Regions from separate parts of the Bacillus sp. TCT6 genome, predicted to be linked through region 1. Evidence: riboswitches for the same ligand, from Rfam matches in the RefSeq annotation. Region 1 holds a riboswitch; the other holds the start of a gene.
What was found. A riboswitch is a leader RNA that binds a small molecule or an ion and turns the genes downstream of it on or off. The one in region 1 is predicted to bind thiamine pyrophosphate.
Positions count from the first base shown of each region.

Region 2: another riboswitch for thiamine pyrophosphate. It lies ahead of tenA (thiaminase II); the one in region 1 lies ahead of AC0ONG_RS00720 (MTH1187 family thiamine-binding protein).

Region 1 is NZ_JBVYHX010000001.1:163,737-172,985, reverse strand. It holds gene AC0ONG_RS00745 (glycosyl hydrolase family 18 protein) at 1-123, shown strand, start outside; partial or broken gene AC0ONG_RS00740 (P-loop NTPase family protein) at 564-758, opposite strand; gene AC0ONG_RS00735 (ABC transporter ATP-binding protein) at 755-1,504, opposite strand; gene AC0ONG_RS00730 (ABC transporter substrate-binding protein) at 1,501-2,499, opposite strand; gene AC0ONG_RS00725 (ABC transporter permease) at 2,496-3,269, opposite strand; gene AC0ONG_RS00720 (MTH1187 family thiamine-binding protein) at 3,241-3,561, opposite strand; TPP riboswitch at 3,663-3,764, opposite strand; gene AC0ONG_RS00715 (non-ribosomal peptide synthetase family protein) at 3,817-7,398, opposite strand; gene AC0ONG_RS00710 (methyl-accepting chemotaxis protein) at 7,533-9,249, opposite strand, start outside.
Region 2 is NZ_JBVYHX010000001.1:483,106-492,354, reverse strand. It holds gene thiG (thiazole synthase) at 1-187, opposite strand, end outside; gene thiS (sulfur carrier protein ThiS) at 190-393, opposite strand; gene thiO (glycine oxidase ThiO) at 409-1,518, opposite strand; gene tenI (thiazole tautomerase TenI) at 1,511-2,131, opposite strand; gene AC0ONG_RS02350 (ABC transporter substrate-binding protein) at 2,142-3,143, opposite strand; gene AC0ONG_RS02345 (ABC transporter permease) at 3,140-3,892, opposite strand; gene AC0ONG_RS02340 (ABC transporter ATP-binding protein) at 3,892-4,641, opposite strand; gene tenA (thiaminase II) at 4,610-5,305, opposite strand; TPP riboswitch at 5,391-5,494, opposite strand; TPP riboswitch at 5,555-5,666, opposite strand; gene AC0ONG_RS02330 (SH3 domain-containing protein) at 5,936-7,090, shown strand; gene AC0ONG_RS02325 (hypothetical protein) at 7,096-7,434, shown strand; gene AC0ONG_RS02320 (DUF3965 domain-containing protein) at 7,675-8,826, opposite strand; gene AC0ONG_RS02315 (CBS domain-containing protein) at 9,148-9,249, opposite strand, start outside.

The sequences.
Region 1 (9,249 bases):
CATTATGTAATTACGAACGCAGGATGGAATGGCGAAATTCCTCCTGGTGGATCAATTACAATTGGTGGTGCAGGAACGGGTAATCCTACCGAACTTTTAAATGCCGTCATTAGCGAAAACTAGACGTAATATCCATTAATTATTTCACTAAAGTTTGAATTTAGGTTTGAGCAATACTTCCTAAATTCAAACTTTTAATTTTATGAAAAATAAAAAGCATCACAATAACCTATTATAATTAGTTTCCAATATGAAGTTGATATGAAGTTAATTTGAATTTTACATGAATTCCCTTTAATTTCTATTGTCTTCCTATAATATCCACATTATTCTTTACATATAGGAATTATTTTCATTCCACTTTGAACTATCTATATATATAAAGAAAGATAGTCACCTTTTAGGGAAAGGCTTTCGTATTATTATAAATATAACAAAAGAAAAAGCACGCTTATAAGCGCACCATAAGAGTGCTTCTTCATACAATTCTCATGTAAGAGTTCTCGAAAATCATGTTAATCACAAAGAAAAGACATTAGCTCATAAAAGCTAATGTCTTTTCTTTATTCATATTGTTCAGCATTCCACTCTTCTATATTCCATACTTTTGTTATCCACGATTCATAGAAAGAAGGTTCATGTGAGACAATTAAAACCGTTCCTTTATATTGTTGTAACGCTTCTTTTAAAGCCATCTTAGTTTCTACATCCAAATGATTAGTCGGTTCGTCTAAAATTAAAACATCAGCTTTTTCTATTTTTTCATATAAGGAGCTAACACACTTAAAATCTCTTCTTTATCCTTTTTTAATTCGAGTGATGTTAACATATCCATCGTTCTCGGTCTAGGTAATTTCACTTGTACCTCGCCAACAATTGACGCTGGTCTTTGAGATAAAATAAATACGCGATCTGAAAGCAAGATTGCCTCATCTAAGTCATGTGTAACCATAACGATTGTTTGCTTCTCTTGATGCCAAGAGTTTAAAAGCCAGCTATGTACTTCCATTTTTGTAAATGCATCTAACTTTCCAAAAGGCTCATCAAGCAGCATAATTGGCTTTTCACATAAATATGTGCGCAGAAAACTAATTCTTTGACGCATACCACCAGACAATTCATCTGGATAATGGTCTGCATATTCATCTAGTTCGAACTGCTTTAATGCTTCCATTCCTTCTGTCAGCCTTTGTTTTTTCGGCTTTCCTTCAATTTCTAACGGAAGAACGATATTTTGCAAAGCTGATCGCCACGGTAGTAATAAATCTTGTTGTGGCATATAACTAACAACATCTTGCCCTTGTACTTGCTTATCTTTATACATTACGTTCCCGCTTGTTGGTTTTTCAACATTTGCAATCATGTTTAATAATGTGCTTTTCCCGCAACCACTCGGTCCTACAAAGGAAACAAACTCTCCCTCTTGTATAGAGGCACTAATATTCTCTAATACATTCTTTCCGTCGAAAGATTTCACTATATTTTTTATTTGTAATCCGCTCATTTTTCACTTGGAAGGAATTCATTTGTAAAAGCATCTTTTACATCGATTTTCTTTTTAATAACTTTGTTGTCATATAAGAAATTCATGTAATTCGTCCAAATTTCTTCCTTCTGTACTCCCCATGCTTTCGCATCATCTTGATACTTCGTACTTAACCATTTCTGGCTTTCTTGAACTAAATCTTTATTTACATCTGGAACAGCTTTAATTAGAATATCAGCAGCTTCTTTCGGTTCCTTAATTGCAAAATTATAACCTTCTGTTGTTGCACTCATAAACTTTTTCACAAAGTCTTTATCTTGCTTCGTATGTTTTTCACTCGTAATAATAACAGGACTATAGAAATCAAGCGCTGGATCTAAGTCCTTCACCATAATCGTATTTAACTCTTTTCCTTGGCGCTTCGCTTCAATTCCATCCCAACCGTAATAAATCCATTCGAAATCTGCATCACGACCGATTGATTTAAAGAAATCTGTTTGTCCTAAGATGATTTTTTCAACTTTATTAAAATCAGCTTGATGCTTATCCATAATCGTCTTTAATGTCGCTTCTTCCGCTGGTCCTCCCCAGCCGCCATAACGTTTACCTTCAAAATCTTTCGGTGACGTCATATTATCTTTCTTAAGCGATGCAAACGCTGAAGTGTTATGCTGAATAATCGCTCCTACAGATACAACAGGAATTCCTTCCACACGAGCTAATGTTACATTTTCTTGTGCGCTTATTGCGAAGTCTGCTTTTCCTGATGCTATCATTTGCTCTGCTGTTACATTGTCACCCGGTTGAATAATTTCTACATCTAATCCTTGCTTTTTGTAATAATCTTTCGTTTGTGCTACATATAAGCCAGTATGATTCGTATTTGGAAACCAATCTAATACTACTTTTACTTTTTGATCTTTACTTGCACTTTCTTCTTTCTTCGCCGGATTACATCCAGCCACACCTACCGCTAATAAGGCAGCTAACATAACTTTCAAACCTTTTTTCATTTTCTGCCGTCCTTTCTATATATCCATGGTGCTGTTATTCTTGCCATAAACTCTACGATAAAATACAGGCACAATGTCACCATAACGATGATTGCTGCAACACCAAATACTCGAGCAGTCAAAAATGATTTTGTAGCCCTCGTAAGCATAACGCCTAATCCTTCACTTGCACCGAGCCATTCTCCGATAATTGCCCCCATTACGCTATATGTAACTGCAATTTTTAAGCCTGAGAAAAAGTATGGAAGCACTGCTGGAAATTTTACTTTCTGGTAAACTTGCCATTTCGTCGCCTTCATTGTTTGTAACAGCTTCAACATGTTTTTATCTACTGTTTGAAAACCTTCTAAAATACTAAGCGCAATTGGGAAGAAACAAACGAGTATTACGACCATTACTTTCGGCAACATCCCATATCCAAACCAAATAATAAATAGTGGTGCAAGTACAACAATTGGAATTGTTTGCGAAATAACAAGCAATGGATTTATTAAAATACGAAATAACGGTATAACGTCCATAATAATTGCGATGCTCGTCCCCAATAAAATTGCAAAGAATAGTCCAATTATAACTTCCTGCAGTGTTTGCATCGTATTTGGTAATAGTAAATCTTTCATCCCAATTAATTCTTGAACAATGGCAGAAGGCTTTGGTAAAATCCACGGTTCGATTTTAAATAATGAAACAGATCCTTCCCATATCGCAATGAGAAGGATAAGCCAAATAGTTGTAATAAGTTTAGATTGCTTCTGGTTTTGCATATTCATCACGGTACTTCCAAACCTTTTCATCTATCGTTACACCAGTGCTTGGACGATAATGGATTTTAATAGAAGTAATCACTTCTTCTGCTCCAGCATCGACGCAAGCTTGTTGTGCACGTTTAACGACATCAAGAAGTACATCTAATTCTCCTTCCAAAGTTGTTTCCATTGCCCCTACTTCATAACGAACTCCCGATTGTTGCACAACTTCAATTGCTTTATCGACAACAGAATATACATCTTTCGTTTTCGCTTGTGGTACTACTGAAAATGACATTGTAACTTGTTGTGACATAATAAAATCCCCCTTATAAAATTAAATTTCAAAAATAAGAAAAGGCTTTCCTACTGCGTAGGAAAGCCTTGTATGCAAGTTATTATAGAATAACATATGCTACATCACTTTAAGTAACTCCCTACGCTGGCATTATCCAGATCAGGTTGAGGGTCGATGTTTACTTACATCCTCTCAGCCAATTGGCTCCCCGGTCCTTAATTCGTTTTCATTGTAGCATGATTTATTTTATTGAACAAACAAAAGCATGCATAATCATTTCATTATTTTTGGAAAATAACCAACTTTTTCACCATGAGCTAATAACTGCTGTATAAATTCTTTATTAATTGCTGGTACTTTCAATTCTTTTTTCTTAATCCATTCATTCGTTCTACGCGTACCCATTACAATTTCAGATTGCTGCGCTCCATCTCCTGCAACTTGAGAAGCAATTAACTCTGCTATTACTTCATTTCCCTTTGCTAATTCAAGTCCGGCATTTTCATATTCTGAAAGTGTAACCAGTTCAAGATTGTATCCACACTCTCCAATTAGCTGTATAAATTGTTCAAACTCAATTTGATGTGGATGACAGATGTGCAATGTTTCTCCATCTATTTGTGAATCTTGTACATACGTTACAATTGATTTACTAGCAAAATCAATTGGTGTGAAATCAACTTTCCACTTCACATTTGGTGCTTTTCCAATTAATAGCATTGTTTTAATAAGACGATAAAATGCGTTTCCTTCAATATTTTGTTGGAACGAACCTGTTTCTGAATGACATGCTAAATTACCTGCACGATAAATATTTCCACGCAAACCATTTTTCATTGCTTCACGAACAATGTTTTCCGCTTGTAGTTTACTATTTGAATATACATTCTCTAAGTCTACACTGTAATTAAAATCACCAGTTTTCATGTATGTATCCCATTGATCTACCGCTAATTCTAACGGGATACCAATCGTAGAAATAAAATGGAATGTAGCATCTTTTTCCACTAATGCTAGCATACGGCTAGTTCCTTGGACATTTATATTTTCAAATTGTTTTACATCTCCAAAATGTCTTACATCTGCACCGCAATGAATTATCGTATCCATCTTAGAACTGATGAACATAAATTCTTCTTCGCTCATCCCAAGATACTCTTCTCCCAGATCACCAGCTACGGCCTGTATACGCTGTAACCATTCTTCACATATATCATTAAAGTAAGCTGTTAATGTATCTATAATTCTTTGCTGCACATCTTTGGTTGGTCTTACTAAACAATAAATAGTAGCAGATGTATCTCTCAGCAATTCATATAATATGTGTGATCCTAAATAACCAGTAGCTCCTGTTAAAAAGACATTTGAAATCTGGGTTTCTTCCAAAACGTTTGCATACGTAATAGTATCCGGTTCGTGAATCACTTTATATTCACGAAATACTTCTTCTTTCTCTACTTTTACTTCTCGCTCAATTCGAGCTAATCCATATATCGTTCTTTCTTTAAAGAAATCTTGAATTGTTAAATGTGAGAAATCTTCTTTTAACAATGTTAAGACTCGTAATACTTTCAATGAATGTCCACCAATTGTAAAGAAATCATCATGCACTCCAACTTTTGAAATTCCTAATACTTCCGCCCAAGCGTTCGCTATTTGTTTTTCTGCTTTATTAGAAGGTGCAACATATTCTTGTAGACGAACCGGTTCATACTTTTCTTCTAACTGAGCTAACTTCTTAACATCAATCTTTTTATTAGGTGTAAGTGGTAATTCATTAATATAAATTAGTTTAGATGGCACCATATAATCTGGTAATTGCTCTTGTAACTGATAAACTAATTCTGGTATTTCTTTTTTATTTAAAGTTGTATAGAACGCGATTAAATATTGGCTACCTTCCTTACTCTTCTTAGCAAAAACAGCATTTTCTTTTATATTATGATTTTGAGAAATTTTACTTTGGATTTCTCCTAGTTCAATACGATGTCCTCTAATTTTTACTTGATCATCTTTCCGATGTAAAAACTCTATATTTCCATCCTCTAGCAACTTAACAATATCACCTGTTTTATATATACTAACTATAGGATTAAAAGGGTTCGGAATAAAAGCTTCAATTGTTTTATTAGGTTTATTAAAATACCCTTTTGCTAATCCTACTGAATCTATATATAATTCACCAGGTACACCAATTGGACAAAGATTCATATTCTCATCCAAAATCATAACTTGATAATTAGAACATGGTTTACCAATGGGAATACTCGCAATATCCTCATTTAACTGACTAGGTATTTTATAAGTTGTCGTCACTACTGTACATTCTGTCGGTCCGTATACATTATGAATTTCAACATTTGTACCTATTCTTTCTCTCCACAATTTAATAACCTCTACAGGCAACATTTCACCGCCAATCGCAATTCTTTTTAGGGAAGCTAGCTTATATATATCTTCTTCTGCTAAATAAGTTGCTACTTGTCGAACAAAAATTGTTGCTAATGCCAAGATCGAAGTTGCTTTCACTTTATAGATTGCATGTGCAAATGCTTCTACAGACAATCGCTCTTCCTCTAATAATACATACAAGTTTCCTCCACAGAATAAAGAAGCAAATGACTCCCATACAGAAGCATCGAAACTAAAGGAAGGAAATTGGGCAAATACATCCTCTTCTGTCAATTCATATTGCTTTTGCATCCAAATGTACAGATTAACAACGCCTCTATGTGCTAACATCGTTCCCTTTGGATTCCCTGTTGAACCAGATGTATAAATCATATAAGCTACATCATCACAATGAATAGACAACTTTACATCTATATCTTCACAAGTTTCACTATCATACATTGAAACTGTTTGAACCCCATCACATGTTATAGGCGTCTCTTTCATCAATATAACTTTCGCTTGGCTATCTTGAATAATGTACTGTATTCTACTTTCCGGATAATCTGGATCAATCGGAACATACGCTGCACCAGCTTTTAATATAGCTACCATACTTACTACTGTGTCTATGCTACGTTTCATAAATATTCCAACATAGTCTCCTAATTGGACGCCGTTTTTAATTAACATATGAGCTATTTGATTACTTTTTTTATTTAGCTCCTCATAAGTTAAAGTACCTTCCCTTGAAGATAAAGCTATACGATTTGGAAATTGAGTAACAGTATTATAGAACATATCGACGATACTTTTCTCAGGATATACTGCTGTCGTATCATTCACTTGACTATAAAGTGCCATCTCGGCCTCTGTAATAACATTAAAATCATTTATATAATTATTATTATTTTGTAATGTATTGATTAAAACACCTTGTATTTGTTGTGCATAACGAGTAATCGTTGTCTCTTTCCAATTAACACTATTAAATATTATTTCTACGCTTTGCATATTTTTACTGAATACAAATTGTAATGTATTCGTGTCTTGTAGCTCATAATATGTTTCACCAATAATAATAGGTGACATTTCATATAATGTATTACCGTTTTGAAACTCTTCTATTTCTTCCTCATTCATTTCTTTAATTTGTTCCAGTTGCTCTTCAATCTGTAAATTCAAACTTTCATAGGAGAGAAAATTAGAAATTTCAATAGTAATCGGAAATAAACTTCCTCTTACATGATAAAGCACGACAATATGTTTTTCTTTAGAAATATGATATAACCACGTTGCAGTCGCTCCTATTAAATCTACAATGTGAGTCAAATTTGGAAATAGTTCAGTTTTTCTTTTTACCCCAAATTCTGTTCCTTGAACATCTTTAGGTATTTTAATACTTCCTTCTACTTTTCCTAAAAATTCTTTTACCATCTCATTATAAGAAATTGCTAATTTCATATTTATGTAAATTCCTCTCTCAAATATAATAAAGGTGTGAAAATTCACACCTTTTTCATCCCTTATTAACGGGCAAATTAGTTCAATTCATAATCAAAGGGGGATCCCCCTTCGATTAGAATTGATCTTTCTTCTTATTCACTTTTAAACTCACCAATTAGCTCTTGTAATTCCTGAGAAAGCCAACTTAAAGAAGTCGCTAATTCTGCAATATCTTGTACTGATATTTCTTGCTCTTTCATGCTTTCTTCAACATTACTACTGCTGTTGGCATAAGTATTTGCAATATGTGATAATTCATTTACGACTTGAACAATATTCTGGCTATTTTGTAAAATGTCACTCGAATTACCAGAGACAGCTTTTACTTGATCTGTAACAGATTGCGCTGATTTTGAAATTTTTTCAAAGAAATCTCCACTACTTTGAACAAGTGAAATTCCAGTTTCTACTTCTTTTGAACCTTTTTGCATTGAAACTACAGCATCTTCTGTCTCAGCTTGTGTTTCACCAATTAATTTCGCTATATCTTTTGCAGACGCTTCAGTTTGTTCTGCTAATTTTCGTACTTCATCAGCAACAACTGCAAACCCTCTTCCAGCTGCTCCAGCACGTGAAGCCTCAATAGAAGCATTTAAAGCTAATAAATTTGTTTGATTTGAAATACCTGTAATTACAGTTACGATATCACTAATTTCTTTTGACCTTGTTTCTAACGAATAAATGATGGAAGATAAATCCTGTACTGCATTTTGGATTAAACTCATTTGATTAATAATTTGTCCAATCACTTCATTACCTTCAATTGAATGTTGCTCCATACCTTCAGAAGCAACCGCAACTTGTTTTGCAGCCCCAGTTATCTCTTCTACCTTATCTTCCATTCCATGTACAATTCCTAAACATTGTTGTACTGAAGTTTTTTGAGACTGTGCCCCTACTCTTAAACCTTCAATAGAACTTGCAATCTCTTGAACTGCCATACTGTTTTCCTCTGTACTCGCCGACAATTCTTGTGAAGAAGAAGAAACTTGCTCAGCAGTTTGCCTTACTTTATCTATAATCCCTTTAAATTTTTCAATCGTGTTATTGAAATAAACATTAATAATTCCAATATCATCTGGTCTTTCTTTTAATTTAATACTTAAATCACCTTCACCAATTTTACGTAATCCTTCTCGTAAATCTTTTAATGGAGCTAGCGAGTGACGCACGATAAAGAATTGAGTAATAGTCGCAATTGCTAATGAAATAATGATAAAGAGTAAGCCCTGTATCATAAACTTCTCTTTTGTAATAGGAACAATGGAAGCATCTAAGTCAGCCGCAATAATTGCAACAATATTGTTTTCTCCATCTGTAATTGGTTCTAATATTGTCACCCACGAACCTATTTCATCTTCATATACTTCTGTCATTTGGGCCTTTTTCGTATCAATGACCTTATCGTACGCCTTCATCCAATGAGCGGGTTGTTCATAATAATCTCCCGGCTTTATAGGGAATGCATTTGTTAACTCTGTAGTCAAACCAACGAGTTGTAATTCTCGCTTTTCATTCGGCTTTGCTCCTGTAACATACGTTTGTCCAACACTTTTCAATTCTTTTGACACTTCATCTAATTTCTCTGTTAACTTTTCTTTTTTCACTTTTTCGGCTGTAGGATCTTTCGCCATGTCTCTAACTAATTCTACATCCAATTTTTTCAACACTATTTCTCCTGTTTCAATAGACTGTCTTTCAAATAAAGACATCATACTATTTTGAAACATGTTGAAACTTAACGCGCCCATACTTCCAACAAGTGTCAAAATAACTAATACGGTTAATAAGACGTTCTTTTGAAGGAAC
Region 2 (9,249 bases), 320 kb from region 1:
TTTTCACATCAAGTTTCTCTAATAAATTAGGTTGCTTTGCATCAAAGATATCCATACGACGTACTGCAAACGTTAAAATTTCAGCTTCAGAAACGTCAATTGCCTTTTGCTGTACGTCAAAATCAGGGAATTTACCTGTTCCTAATAAAAGTCTAGAATGAAATGAAAATGGTCCAATGTTCAACATAATCAACCGCCTCCTACGAAAGTTACAATCTCAATTTGGTCTCCATCAAAAACAGATGTATCTGTATGATCATCTTTTTGTAAAATATCTTTATTACGCTCTACTACAACAATTCTGTTATCTAGCTCTAAATGTGTAAGTAACTCAGCTACTGTTTTTACACTCGCTGGCACTTCAATTTGGTTACCATTAATTTTTAAATTCAAACTTCCATCCCCTTTCTAAACTCTTCTAGAAAGCAATGAATCTAGCAAATGATTCTCTTGCTTTCCTTCTATTAAATCAGCCATATATTGGCCAGAAATAGGACTTAATAAAATACCGTTTCGATAATGGCCCGTGCAAGCATATAAACCTTTTATTTCTTCATGCTCTCCCATATAAGGAGCTTCATGATTCGATTGTGGTCGTAATCCTGCCCACGTGCTTTCCCATTCTGCTTCTTTTAAAGCTGGCAATATTGTATAAGCACGCTCTAATATAGAAGTTATACTTTCTGGCTGCACAGTTTTATTGAACGTATGTGGCTTCATTGTTGCCCCAATTACATAACGTCCACCGCGCTTTGGAGTAATGTAAAATCTTTCTTGAAAAATAGGTGCTTTTAAAAGTTGTTTTCTACTTCTTACCGCAACCACTTCTCCTTTAACTGGATATGTACCCCAATCACGGTGAAAATAACTGAGTAACTGCGTGCTCCATGAACCTCCTGCAATAACGACTTTCTCACATGTGACAATACCTTCACTTGTAATAACTCCAGTCACTTTATTATTTTCAATACGAATATCAAACACTTCTGTCTGTTCATATATATCAGCACCGGAAATTGCTGCAGAATGTGCGAATGCTTTCGTAAGCTCTGGTGCAATAACATGACCGTCTTTCGGATAATATACTGCTCCTATAATAGATTCGGATAGATATGGCTCTTTTTCCCGCACATGGTCTCCCGTTAGAAAATAAGAATCTTCACCTGTTTTCTGCTGCCAATCCATAATGTGAAGAATTCTTTCCTTCTCATCTGCATTTTGAGCAATACGATAAATTCCTTTTTCTTCATATCCAATATCAATACCCGTCTTTTCACGTAAAACTGCTGCAAGTTGTGGAAATATAGCTCGGCTTTCTCTAGCAAGTTCAAATAGCGGATCATACGCATCCCATTCTGCCTGAACCCCGAGTAAACCAGCAGCTGCTTTCGAAGCTTCCGATGCAATTTTTTGCTTCTCTACAATCGCTACTTTATGTCCTCTTTCTGCTAGAAAATGTGCAACTGAACTACCAATTACACCACCACCAATAATCGCTACATCATACTTCTCACACATGTTTTTCCGCCCACTTTCTTATTGATTCCTTATAAGACTTCGCTTTGCTATACGGGTTACTACTACTTACAATTCCAGACATAACTGCTATACCACTTACACCGTTAGTAAGAACATCCACTGTGTTTTCTGGGGTAATTCCTCCAATTGCTGTAATCGGTATAGATAAACACCTTGCAATGTCTGAAATTTCTTCAAGCCCTCTCGCTGGCACACCTTTTTTACAATCTGTCGGAAATACATGGCCATAAACGAGTGAATCCGCTCCATTTTTAAAAGCTACTATTGCTTCATCTAGCGAATGCACAGAATAACCGACATGCAAATACGAAAACTTTTCTTTCACTGACTTTACATCTGTACTTCGATATCCTAGTTGAACACGAGGAATATTTAATAAAATGGCGATATCAATTCGATCGTTTATGACAATTTTAGAAGCCGGAAAGCCCTCCATTAATAGACTTTCCACACCTTCATATAATTCCTTCGTACTCTTCTCACGCTCACGAATATGCAAATAATCAATCTCACTCTCAATTTGCATCGCTACATTCACTAACTCTTCGAATGGCATATGGCCATTTGAGATTACGTGGAGCTCATTTTTCATATTCATTCGCCTACTTTAAAATATTTTCGAATAGTTCATCGGCTGGGACGGTTTCTTTCGTCATTCCTTTGTCTTTCAGCCATTTATTTTGTTTTTCCCATGATTCTTTTGAATCTGATAAAAATGGCTCATCTTTCGTTTCCATCTTCTCTAATAAAATTTTCATACTTTCTTTTTCAACTTCTGGCACAAGCGGGAAGTTTTCTTTTTCTTGATGATTTAATAAAATATTTAATGCTTCATCTGGATTTTTCTTCATGAAATCATAGCCTTTTTTCGTACCACGTAAGAAGGCTTGCAACGCTTCTTTATCTTTTTTCAACGTTTTATCACCTGTTACAAATACAAGCTCATGATAATTCGGTACACCATAATCTGCTGGATTAAAGTACGCTGGTTCATGACCTTCATGACGCATAACAGGTACTTCATGGTTAATGTATGCCCCTGTTACCGCATCCACTTTTTTCGTAATTAATGCTGGTACTAAATCAAAGCCAACATCGACTACTTTCACTGTATCTGGATTACCACCAGCTTCTTTTACCATCGTTTTTAAATACATCTCACTTAAAGGTGTTCCAGAATAGCCAACTGTTTTCCCCTCTAAATCTTTTGGCGATTGAATGCCTGCTGATTTCAGCGATACAACATGATTTAATGGTGAACGTACGACAGCTCCAATTGATTTTACTGGAATTTGTTCATTTGCTTTTGCCATGACAACATCTGGCTGATAATATAAACCAACCGTTACTTTTCCTGCAGCTGCTAAAGTTAATGGATCAGTCGGATTAGAAGGGAATTTTATATTCACCTTTACTCCTTCTTCTTTAAAATAGCCTTTTTCAATTGCTGCATAAATAAAGCTATGTACCGCATTTGGGTACCAATCAAGCATGACCGTTATTTCTTTTTCCTTTTTACCCTTATCTGACGCTGAGTTACTAGAACATCCAGCAATCATTGCAACTAATAATGTCAACACAAAGATGCTTTTTAAAAATTTCATGAATACTTCCTCCAACTAATAAATTTCTTTTCTAATACTGAGATAAGTATGACGAAGAAAATAGCTAATAATGATAACAATACAATAGGTGCAAATACGCCAGCTCCATCTAACTGCGTCATCATTCTCTTACTGAAATATCCAAGCCCAGCTTGTGCACCGAGCCATTCTCCAATTGCTGCTCCGATAACACTAAGCGGAACTGCAATTTTTAAAGCTGAGAAAAAATAAGGAAGAGCAGATGGCAACTTTAATTTAAGAAAAACATCTTTTTTCGTTGCCCCATACGTAACTAATAGCTCCTCCCATTCTTTTTTCGTACTGCGTAGTCCATCATACGTATTGACCGCAATTGGGAAAAACGTAATTAAAACTGTGACAACAACCTTACTCCAAATTGTGTATCCAAACCATAAAACAAATAGCGGAGCAAGCGCAGTAATCGGAATCGTTTGTGAAGCAACTAATAATGGATAAAATGCTCTCTCCATCCATGTACTCACATTCATTAACATCGCTAGCCCTACACCTAATACGATAGAGATAACAACACCTATTAAAACGACGTATAACGTTGCAGGTAAATGAACTGTAAATAATATGTCTTTTAGTTTCCATATCTTCATTACAATCGCAGAAGGTGACGATAAAATGTACATCTCATCTACAATTCTTGCTCCTATTTCCCACACAGCTAGTAAAGTACTAAAAAGTGTAATAGCAGGAACTAATTCTTTCAATCGGTTCATCACACAAGTACCTGCCTTTGTAACATACTAAGAAGCTCATCTTTCAGCGCTAATACTTCCGGTTTATATAAATCTTTTCGTGTTCTGTTATGATCAAGCGGTACAGTCCGCTCAGTCAAAGTCGTTATCGGCTGCTGTTCCACTACTAAAACTCGGTTTGAAAGAAATAACGCTTCTTCAACATCATGAGTAATGAATAAAATTGTTTTTTCCCACTCTTGCCATTGTTCAAACAACCATTCTTGCAAAGAGGTCTTCGTTAAAGCATCCAATGCACTAAATGGTTCATCTAACAGCAATATTTCCCCGCCTGTTAATAAAGTTCGAATAAAAGATACACGTTGTCTCATACCACCAGATAAATCTTTCGGATATTTTTTCTCATACCCTTGCAAACCAAATTTATGTAACAGTTCCTTTGCCTTTACTTGTGCTTCTTTCTTCTGTACACCTTGGCACTCTAGCGGCAGGGCAGCATTCTCAATAATTGTTCTCCACGGCAAAAGCATATCTTTTTGCGGCATATATCCTACAGGATGGTGCTTTGTTTCTGTCAGTTCTATCTGTCCAGTACTTACCTTTTCTAGACCTGTAATAAGGCGAAATAAAGTACTTTTCCCACATCCACTCGGTCCGATAATACTGACAAACTCTTTCTCATGTATAGAAGCATTTAATTCATGGATGATTGGTTTCTCATCATAATGAAAAGAAACATTATGAAACTGTAGTATGTTCTTGCTCCTCAAATCCCCACATCTCCTTACGATAGGACATATCCCAGAATAAATATTCAAATCGACTGGAATATAAGAAAATCTCCTCTAATCTTTCTAGTTCTGTCTCAGACTTTCCAACTGCCATTTCATTTAATAAATCTATTAACCAAATACACAGATTACCGTATTCTTCCGAACTATATCCTTGAATCCACTCACCAAAAAACTCATGATCTCTTGCTCCAGGAATATCATTTAAACGCTTTCCAATTTCCCAATAGCTCCACATACATGGAAGAAGCGCTGCTATTAATTCCGCAAGTGTGCCATTTTGAGATACAGACATCATGTAATTTGTATAAGCTAAATTTTTAGCAGATGGTTTCGCAGACTCTATCTCCTCTATAGAAATTCCAAGTCTTTTTGCATATTGTTTATGGATTGTCATTTCGCCATTTAATATTCCATCAATTTGTTCAGCGAACTTTCCCATTACTTGTGGATTCGTTGCTTTTACAACACCAATCGCATATAACTTTGCATAATCTAGCAGATATAAATAGTCTTGAATAATATAATACTGGAATTTATCTTTTTCTAACGTGCCATCTCCCATACCCACTACAAACGGATGATTATGACTCATCTCCCAAACCGGTTGCACAGTTTCTAATAATCTATCGCAAAATTTCATTTCTCTATCCCCTTTCAATATATGTATCTAAATAAAAAACCACTTCTATATATAAGAAGTGGTTACAGCAAATAAAGTTATACATTTATTCGATGTTCCACTTCCCTTCGCTAGTATTACCTAGATCAGGTGTTGTAAGGGTTAAGGATTATTCCTCTCTCAGCAAATCAAGCACCCCTAGTGGTTTCAATATGAAATTTTTAAATAAAAAAGCCCCGTTTCTATACGCAAAGAAACGGGGACTCATTGTTAGTGTCCGAATTGCTTCCCTACGCTAGCATAATCTAGATCAGGTAATAAAAAGGATCAAAGGCTTACGGCCTACTCTCAGCTGGCAACACCAGCTCTCCTAGCAAACTATAAAATTATCACTGTCAGTATAACACCCTAATAAGACATCATCAACTTTTTTAATTTTCTTAATTATTAACAGAATATCAAAGTTATACAATACATACATTCTATTTTAGAAAATAAAACCCCAATTAATTGCATAAGAAGGAATCATTATCCTCAAAAAATTTATTTTTATATTGATTTCATATTACATTTATGTGAATACACCCACTATATTATATCTTTATACTATAATAAAATTACAACTATACAACTAGAGGAGGTCTCTATTCCATGAATATGAAAGCTACTGCTTTAACAGCAACTACTGTAGCGATTGCTTCTTTACTTCCTTCTATGGGTGAAACAAATGTACAAAAAGCAAACGCTGAACAATTATCTAATATTAAAACTGGGTATGTCAAAGTCGATCAAGTAGCATTACATACAGAAGATAACGTAAAAAGCACATCAATTGATACAATTCGCTTTAATACAAAAGTGAACATCCTTGAAACAACTAATGAGTGGTATAAAGTATCTGTTCATAATAAAGTAGGTTATGTACAAAAAGATGCTATTTTACTAAAAAACAAACTTCATTCTAATGATCAATACATCGTTAATGCTAATGCATTAAACGTTCGCTCTGAACCTAATTTAGAATCTTCCATTTTAGATGTATTACCAAATGGCAAGTTTATTACCGTTCAAGAAGATCAAGGCGAATGGTATAAAATATCGCATAATGGCCAAACAGGTTACGTACAAAAAGCATTCATCTCTAATGGTTCACAACCCTTAGTAAAAGGAATCACCGTTCAAAATAATACAAAATATACTGTTGCAACACCTAATCTAAATGTACGTAGCAACGCTAGTACAAGTAGCGCTCTACTCGGTTCATTACAAAACGGTACACAAGTACAAGTAGTAGAAACTGTAGGAACTTGGTATAAAATTCGTTTTGGCACAGGATACGGGTATGTAGCAAAACACTATGTAGTACAAAATCAACCACAAGCTAAAACAGATCAACCTTCATCAATTCCAGCTGCTTTCAAATTCCCTGCTCAAGGAAGAATTAGCTCAACCTTTGATATACGCTGGGAACAAATGCATTATGGTATAGATATTGCCGCTCCAGGAAACGTCTCTATCCAAGCTGCTGCTGCAGGTAAAGTTGTGAAATCTTATTATTCAGCTAGCTATGGCAATGTTGTTTTCATTGCGCATCAAATCAATGGGAAATTATATACAACTGTTTATGCTCATATGAAGGATCGCACTGTACAAGCTGGTGATCAAGTACAAACTGGACAATTAATAGGTCATATGGGAAACACAGGTCATTCATACGGGCAACATCTTCATTTTGAATTACATAATGGAGAATGGAATTTTGAAAAAACAAATGCAGTAAATCCACTGCCATATTTAGTTAGGTAAATTGTATGCCACGCAATATACCTCTTATAATTGAATACGTAGCCTTTTTAGGTTTAATCTGTTGTTTAATCATTTACAATACAAACATTGTATTTTTATCTATTATTATTGCTTTTGTTGCATTAGAAATTATGATGGAATCATTTCAAGTGCAACTAAAACAAAAAATTGCCCATATTTATAATGCTATTTTTCTTTTGAGTGCTCTCATAACAAATATAATTAGTAATGGCTTTTATTTATCTACTGTATTTCCAGTATTCTTTATGGCTGTTTTATTATTTGTAGCTAGATATATTAATGTCCCTTATAAACAAAAACAAGAACAAGAACACGAAGCTTAGAAAGAGGAGACACTGTGTACCAATCTTTCAAAGATACTCCAATAAAATACATATTGAATTTGTATAAGAAAGCCAATACTTTTTTTGGTATACAAGGAAGTTATACTGCACAACTTCTCCTATATGGAATGTTGTTTCTTGTCTTAATCATTTTCTCCTTGTTTTACTAACAAAAAAGGATCTCACATAAACTGGAGATCCTTTTTAATTTATATTAATTTTTCATATCGAAAATATTGTTTATCCACAAGCATATTTTTCATAAATAAAGCTCAGATTATATTTTTTCTCTAAGCTCATTCGTTGTTCATCATCGCACCAATAGAAAAGAATATCATGAATCGTTGCATAACGCTTATTTTTAAGAAATAGCCTAAAGAATGATGGTAAACAATCATGTAATTGTATAAATATATAATTGCGTAGTGTTTCTTCTTTATATTCAATGCCCTTACAAATATACAGTAATTCTTCACAATAATATGCATGCTGTGGAACTTGTATCATTTCGAAAAATGGCACATAAGATAGTAGCTTTCCAATAAAATGACCATATCGATCCATTACTCCTATCGTCATATGCTCCATCATTTCTTTCATCACATATAAATAATCATCTACATGCGTTGTCTTTAATGGGTCTAAGCGATCGGAAATTTGAGATAATACAGCTCTTTGACATGCTAAAACTGCCTGACTAGGTCCATAATATGATAGGAAATCTGTACACTTACGATATTTCCGTAATAAATCATGTGTATACAAATCATATACAAAAGTATTACAATACATTGCTAAACTCATCATATCACTATTTAATTGCTCTTTTGATAATGATTTCGCTCTCTTGCACATATAAAAGAATGTAAATTCCAATACTTCTTTATGAGATAATAAATGTTTACAATCGGTTATACACTTCTCATTAAATTTAACTCTATCCCAAATTTCAATATCCCTATCTGTCAATTCACCTATACGATATTTAATAATTAAATAATTTAAAGCAACTGATTGCGTCAAAAGATCCCATGTTTCATATTCCAATGAAGTATGAACAAACTCAGCTAATCCTTGCGCTATCATAAAATCATTTGCCTCTTCATACCAACCAATCTCTTGGCATAAGCGAAGAATACGCACTAAAGTTGGAATTTCATCTTTATGAAACTGCGGTAATTTCTTTGCTTTATTCATGCCATATACGATAAATGCCGCTAAATTTTCTTCTTTATAAAATTCTTTCTCTTTCCATACTAATATAGTTCGTTCTTTCCCCTCACCTTTTGGGTGACAAGGTACAAGCAAAGAAAATAATTCAGCGAAATTATTTGGTTCTATATATGTATCTGTAACCAAATTCCAATTTGGATCGCCCTGTACAGCCTTCATATAATTCCCCTTCCCTTTTCATCTATGTAGGAAATATTAATTTATTATCGCACCACTAAAAATTAATATTGTTATATTCAAAATCTATCATAATACTTATATCTATCAGTATATCATCTTTTCTCTTATTAAAAATTAAGAATAACAAATTTTAAAAAAATGTCGAAATTATTAACCGTATCCTTATTATATAATGTCTCAGATACATCACGCTAACATATTAGTTTAATCCATATATGCTAGAATAATGCATCTGAACTTTATATATAATTTAGCTCTTTATGAGTGACCATTAAACTCTCGGTTAATTAAAGTTTCAATTTACTCTGTACGCTCTGAGATTTCGCTCAAGGCAAATCCAGCTTGATCATCTGCTGATTCCCTTATAGCTAAATCTCCTAGTGCTAACATGCCAATAAGCTG